DNA from 2 places in the Ruminococcus sp. Marseille-P328 genome. Region 2 is predicted to be linked to the other one. Evidence: riboswitches for the same ligand, from Rfam matches in the RefSeq annotation. Region 2 holds a riboswitch; the other holds the start of a gene.
The links. Region 2 has a riboswitch for cobalamin ahead of ACESTK_RS10635 (cysteine-rich small domain-containing protein). Riboswitches for the same ligand answer to the same signal wherever they lie in the genome.
Positions count from the first base shown of each region.

Region 1: another riboswitch for cobalamin. It lies ahead of ACESTK_RS07620 (ABC transporter substrate-binding protein); the one in region 2 lies ahead of ACESTK_RS10635 (cysteine-rich small domain-containing protein).

Region 1 covers NZ_CAXUBQ010000008.1:73,024-76,710, reverse strand. The annotation lists gene ACESTK_RS07630 (ABC transporter ATP-binding protein) at 1-242, opposite strand, end outside; gene ACESTK_RS07625 (iron ABC transporter permease) at 239-1,324, opposite strand; gene ACESTK_RS07620 (ABC transporter substrate-binding protein) at 1,326-2,318, opposite strand; cobalamin riboswitch at 2,436-2,633, opposite strand; gene ACESTK_RS07615 (type I restriction endonuclease subunit R) at 2,739-3,687, opposite strand, start outside.
Region 2 covers NZ_CAXUBQ010000013.1:44,267-47,953, reverse strand. The annotation lists gene ACESTK_RS10645 (BMC domain-containing protein) at 1-58, opposite strand, end outside; gene ACESTK_RS10640 (phosphatase) at 338-1,051, shown strand; gene ACESTK_RS10635 (cysteine-rich small domain-containing protein) at 1,175-1,483, opposite strand; cobalamin riboswitch at 1,944-2,132, opposite strand; gene ACESTK_RS10630 (GDSL-type esterase/lipase family protein) at 2,224-3,270, opposite strand; gene ACESTK_RS10625 (C40 family peptidase) at 3,440-3,687, opposite strand, start outside.

The sequences.
Region 1 (3,687 bases), on a different contig from region 2:
ACCACTGCCAGTGCTTTTGCAGAATCCTTTACCTTATATTCGTTCAGCGGTTTTCCATCCAGCATGATCACGCCGGTATCAGGCTTAAGTACACGGTAAATACATTTCAGCAGTGTACTTTTTCCACTTCCGTTTGGTCCTATGATTCCTACAAATTCCTTTTCCTTTATGGCTGCGTCAATTCCCTTAAGGATCTCATTTCCGCCAAGCTCTACATGGATATCAGAAGCTGTCAGTTTCATGATTTCTCACCTCCGAATCCATAAGATCTGCGTACCAGCAGATAAATAAAGCAAGGTGCTCCGATCATGGATACCAGGATTCCGATGGGAACTTCGCTCTTTGGAATAATGATCCTGGAAGCAACATCTGCCCAAATCAGGAAAATGGAACCGCTAAGTGCTGACAGTGGAAGCATTTTCTTATGATCTGTTCCAAAGAACATTCTTACCACATGAGGAATAATGAGTCCTACAAATCCAATGATACCTGCGGAATATACCACAAAACCAATCAGCAATGCTGTCACCACAAGATACACCTGACGATATCTGTGCAGGTCAGTGCCTAATGTGATGGATACCTCATCTCCAAGCAGCATCATATTGAGAATACGGCTCTGGGTGCAGAAAAACAGGGTTGCTATAAAAACGCAGGGAATAATCACAGCCAGATTTTCCCATTTCGCGCCTGCCAGACTTCCCATCAGCCAGAAAGTAACTGTCTGGATTCCATCTCTGTCGCCCGCAATATAGACAACAAAGTTTGAAAATGCACTGCACACACTTCCAAGTGCTGTACCTGCAAGCAGAAGTCGGACCGAATTTGCCCGGCCTCCTATATTTGCAGTGATCTGTACCAGTACAGAAATAAGGAAGGCTCCGATAAATGCACAGATTCCAATAGAGTTGGAGCCAAATACGGCTCCAACTCCAAGAAAGATTGCCACTGTTGCACCAAGAGATGCACCAGAGGAAATACCAAGAATATACGGATCTGCGATCGGATTTTTCACAATGGCCTGCATTACCACACCTGCAACTGCCAGACCCATGCCAACGGCTGTTGCAAGAAGAATACGGGGAAGGCGGATAAACCACACAATATCAGACATGGCTCCTACACCATAAATCTCCGGATCCCCGATTCCAAATACTTTATACAAAATTACACTATACACATCTTTCACAGAAAGATCTACAGAACCAATGGTAACTGCAGTCAGAATGGATATCACCAGAAGCACAGTCAGTAATATCACCGCCAGCACATAGATCGGCTTTCCATGAAAAATTCCATTTTTAAAATCCGGTTTTCTTTTCATTTTATTCGTACAGATCCGGATATAATGCTTTTGCAAATGTCATAATTCCATCATAGGTTCTGACACCGCTGCAGTATACCTCGTTCAGATTTACAGAAAATACTTTGTTGTTCTTAACTGCAGAAAGGCTTGCATATGCAGGGTTATCTGTAATATCAGCGATTGCCTCATCAGCTGTCATAAATCCATCATAATTAATCATGAATAATACATCCGGATCAGCTGCAATCAGATCCTCTGCACCAACGTTTTCAGAGTTCTCTGCACCAAGCTTCAGCTCTGCACCAAGTGTCTCCGGAATATTTCCGCCAAGTGTCTCTGTTCCATATACGCGGAAGGAATCTCCCTCATCCTCAAGAACTGCTACGGATAACGGGTCTGTTCCTTCTACATGCTCTTTTACTTTATCAATCTCACCCTTCATCTGATCAACGATTTCCTCTGCCTTGTCTTCGCAATCAAAGATCTTGCCAAGGTTCAGGATATCCTCATATTCGTCTTCAATTGTACGTGGGAACTCAGAAGCCGGTCCCTTTGCAGCACTGTTCAGGGACATGTATGTATTTACATCTCTCTCCTGCCAGAAGCTTACATCCGAAAGCCAGTCATCACTGAAAGAAGAATACCATGCCGCAATAAAATCAGGCTCCATTGCAACAACTTCCTCTTTGGATGGCTTGGTATCCATATACTGAATCTTGTCAAATTCATCTTTTAAATCCTCACGCACATCACCGTCCAGACCGTAAGCAGCTACGATCTTATCACCGAGACCAAGTGCCAGAAGCTCTTCGATATTGGAGTTTGCATATGCAAATACTTTCTCCGGAGCTTTCTCAAAAGTCATTTCAACCGGTTCGTTCTCATAATTGTAGGTTGTGATTGTTACGGGATAATGGCTGTCTCCATCCTCCGCAAATACAGTTGTTCCCATTCCCAGGCTGAGAATTCCTGCCAGACATAACATTCCTGCTGCTGTTTTCATGTTTTTCATGCTTTTTCTCCTTATTTTTTCTTTTGTTTTTTTGTTTTTAAAAGAAAAAAGTCCGCTTCCATGAAAAAGCGGGCATCACAAAAAAACATGATACGAAAGACAGCACTTTACACGGAAGTTTCTTTCTATGAACCAAGCAGGTTTCCTGGCTTACAGCTTAAATCCCCATTCCCTTCTCACATAAAAATGCAATGGATATGAATGTGGCATAACTGAATACAGTGACCGGATCGTTCAGGATTCTCACCTGATTCCCTCTTCTGAAAATAGTATAAATTTTATATATTTTTCAGCACTTGGCACATTTATTCTTTTAAGCAGAATTATTATAACTTACCCCTTAAATAAAGTAAAGATATTTCTTTAACAATGTTTTTGATTTTGAATATAATATAGGCATCCCCTTACTTACTTATACATCTATTTCCCATACGGTGCCGTGTCTTCAGCAACCATACCCAATTCCGTTTTCGGAGAATAGGTATACACCTTGCTATTCTCAGCGTAATTCTCCATATCATTATTATCTGTCCATAGCTCACACTGTGTCATCACGGTCTGCACTGCATCATCCATTCCTTCCGGCGGATAGCGATGCTTTTTGAGCAACCGCTTAATCATCATACGCATTTTCGCTCTGGCAGAATCCCGTTTCTGCCAATCTATTGTTCTGTTCTTACGCAGTGTATCTGCCAGTTCCTTTGTAATGGCAATCAGTTCTTCGTTTTCATAGAAATCCTTAATGGCCTCCGGCTTTGTCAGCGCATCATAAAATGCCAGTTCATCAGCAGTCAGTCCAAGCTTGTCTCCCTCTTTATGAGCTGTCGCAATCTGTTTTGCCAGATTCAGCAATTCTTCAATAACCTGTTCATTGGTCAACATTCCATTCAGATACGCATTCATAGCACGCTGTATAATTTCACTGAATTTCTGCGATTTTACCACATTTGTATGACGGTAAATCTGCACCTGTTCCGCAATCAGCCTTTTTAACAGCTCTACAGCAAGGTTTTTCTCCTTCATTTTAGAGATTTCCTCAAGGAACTTTGGATCAAAGAGCGAAAATTCCTGATTTATATCTGAGAAAAGGTTAATGACGCCTTCGCTCTGAACACTGGCTTTCAGAAGCTCGTTAATGCGAGCATTCATTTCTGGCAGAGAAATTTTCTTCCCCTCTCCCTGATTCATCAATCTTGTAACAAGCACACGAACGGATTCAAAGAATGCCGCTTCCACACGCAGCTCTTTTTCTGCCAGAGAGGAACACAGCGACAATGCTTGCCTGAGCAGCAATGCCTCTTTCAGGAAATCCTCTCGTTCCTGTTCTTTATTCACAGCGACAATAAAGTTGACCGCACCGCTGATTGCC
Region 2 (3,687 bases):
CAAGCTCCTGTACGATTCTCTGTTTCATTTCCGGAGACATATTATCTGTGTATCCCATTTTCTCCTCCTGAATAAAGAGTTTTTATAATCTGATTTGATTATACCTTTCTGATTTCCAAGTGTCAACAAAAAGCAACATTTCCTGGCATGTTATATGTGGTTTTTCTTGTAGTACAATGTTGTTTTTATTTGTTTTCTCTGTTTTTTCTTATTTATGATTGACATGTTTTTTTCCCTCTGGCATACTAAAGTTAACTGTAAATGGCTTTTCAAAACACTTTTATAGTGAAATTACCAGCTGCATATATTCACGTAATCTTGACTAGGAGATGATTTTATGTATCTTTCTGATATACACACACATTCCATTGCCAGCGGACACGGCACAACCTGCACCATCAGCGACATGGCAAAGGCTGCTTCTCAAAAAGGGCTGAAGCTTCTTGGAATCACAGACCACGGACCAGCCACTCTGTCTGCCGGAACTTCTTCTTATTTCCGAAGCCTGATCTATTCGCCCAGGAAGCGTTTCGATGTGGAATTATTATATGGAATTGAACTGAACATTCTGGATACCGATGGAAAAACAGATCTGCCACAGGAGCTTCTTGATAAGCTGGACTACGCAATCGCCAGCATGCATTATCAGAATTTCCGGCCAAAGACCAGGGAAGAAAATACTGCTGCTTTTCTGAACGTAATGAAGAATCCGGTTATAAAGATCCTGGGACACATTGATAATCCCCAGTATGACATAGATTACGACGCAGTTGTAAAGGCTGCCGGTGAAAACGGTGTTCTCCTTGAGATCAACGAAGCTTCCCTGGCACCTTACGGATATCGGGGCGATACCCATGCCAACTGCGCGCAGATCCTGTCCTGCTGCCGGAAGTATCTGGTTCCAATCGTGCTTTCCAGTGACAGTCATGGAACAGAGCATATTGGAGACTTCACTTATGCCGCTGATTTCGTTCATAATGCTATGTTTCCAGAGGGTCTGATTCTCAACAACCAGATTCCGAAATTAAAGATGCTGTTAAGCATACGATAAAAAGGATCCAGCTTGCAGAATTCCAATGGAATTTTGCATTACGCAAAAACTCTCCGAGAAATATAAATACGTAAGCTTAACTTCGTATATATTCCGGAGAGTTTTTTATACTTATTTCTTTGATTACTCATTTTCATTTTTATGATCTGCTTCTCTTACTTTCTGCATCATCGCAGCAAGTTCCTGATATTTTCCTGTCACATAACCGTAGTTTTTCTTCTTATGAGGTAGCTGACAATTCGTACAATCTTTAAATCCCTTCTCATTATATTTGAAATTTCCGCCGCATTTGTCTCCAAGGGCATAAAGCGGGCAATAGCAGAACAGACAGTTAAAGTCCTCTGGATCAGCTCCTTTATGGCATGGAAAATACTCACATTTCTTATGACTGAAATAAGCGTATTCTTTATCTTCCCAATATTTTTTCTCCATATTTCTCTCCTTATCTCATACAGCTCAAAACAAAATATTCTTTATATTCTATTTCGTAATGCCCCAAAATCAAATGCAAAAAAAGAATCCCGCTTACAGGAATAGAATACGGCCAGAGCGTGTTTAAAAAAGGCTTTCTGTAAGATGTGCGTCACACCCTGCAGGAGATTACGGGAATAATTCTACAAACAGGCTCAGGAAAAGTGTAAAAAAAATACCGCATATGCGGCTTCTGAATCATCATTATTTAAGAGGGAGCGATGCTACTCCGGGGTAGAATATGATCCGTTCATATATACGCGGAGGGAACGGTTTCATCCGAAGTAGTATCGCCTGCCATTTAATCTGTATAATTCTTCTGAACAGGCGATCATTCCATAAAAAATGTCCACTCACAAAAGCGGACAACATCTCAGGGCTGCGGATTCCCCAAAACTGGTTGTTACACTTTCATCGGAAGTTTAACCTCGCCATACCAAGCAGGTTTCCTGGCTCCAGGATCATCACATCCTCTCTCCTTCTCATGCGCAAGCACAATGGACTATGAGATTCGCTCCTCTGTTACAGTGACCGGATCGCTCAGGTTTCTCACCTGATTCCCTCTTTCTGCCAGCTTATAGCTGTCAGCACTTAATATGTTCACTATGGAATTATACTGACACCATAGTACCACCGGTCACTGTCTTTGTCAACCCTTTGAAAAGATTTTTGTTATTTTTTTATCAACCAGATGTTGCTAGTCACGGCGTGACCAGCAGCGTCATTTTTTCCTGAATCTTCTCCACCAGGATTTTCGCTGTTCTTTCATGAGATCTGTGCCCTGGGTGCTGCCTTGATCCAAATTCTCCTTCCTGTGTATCCGGAAGCTTCACAAATTCCACGCGCTCATCCCCTGTTTTTCTTTTATAATTCCCCACCGCTTTCTCAAGCGTAGGCAAAATCTCATCTCCAAGCATTCCATAACACCACAGAATATAGCTTTCTGGATTACATACGCGCAGTTTTCTCAAAAAGTCTTCCACAGCCTTTCCAACTCTGTCCATATTCTTCGTGCCGCTGCTGTCGTTTGTCCCCAGATTCACTACGATCACATCAGGCTGAAACTTCTGGAAATCCCATTTTTCCATAGCACCCAGTTGTTTGTTTCTTTCTCCATTTAAAAGACCGCACACCTGCTCATAATATAGCGGGATTGCCTGCTGCTCATTGCCTTCCCAGGAACAGAAAACGCCCCAGCCGCTCTGACTGATGCAATTGTACACCGCGCCCAGTTCTTTTGCTGCCATATATGCATAATTATCCACGGCATTAAAGCAAAAGGAATTCCATGTCATTTCTTCTCCTGCACCGCTGCCGCCCTCACCAGAGGTAATGCTGTCCCCTATTACCTCCAATCTGAGCTTTGGTGTTTCAAGAGGTAAAAACTCACCGTCAGTTTCAACCTCCAGAAGCTGAAGCAATGTTTTTTCATCTGTGGGAAACGCAGGAGTATCACGAAGAAGCTTTACATTTCTTACCTTATCCCTTTCCATATTACGGAAAAGACAGATTTCCTGTTCTCCCTTATTTACCATAAGCCGTTGGGACAATACGCCGTCTACGATCACATCCACCCATGGCTCAAAAACATCATAATCGGAGCGGATTTTCACCCATATTTCTGTTGCTTTTACATTCAGTTCAATTCCGGAAGCGGTCCAAAATAGTGTTACCGGTTCCAGACTGCCATTCGTTCTTCCTAATATTCTTAAATATGGAATTTCCTTCATCTGATAATGGCTAAGCATTTTTCTCCACCTCTCATCTGGCTATACGAAATATTTATGTTACGATTTTCAGACAATACTTTTATTCTTACTATACTTCTTTTTTCTTTGCTTTTCCACATTATTTTCAGTAAAAAGCCCCTTCCGGATTTTCATCTCCGGAAAGGGCTCACAAATTCATTTATTCAGATTACACAAGACGTCTTACAGAAGTAATCGTTCTGTATGCAGCATTATCGCTGACCTTGATGCCATCTCTGGCATTGGATGCATGGACAATCTGTCCATTTCCCATATAAATTGCAACATGTCCGCCATAGCAGATCAGGTCGCCTGGCTGAGCATCCGCATAGGATACTTCATATCCGGCATTCTGCTGCTCATAAGATGTTCTTGGAAGACTTACGCCAAAGTTTGCATATACACTCTGCACAAAGC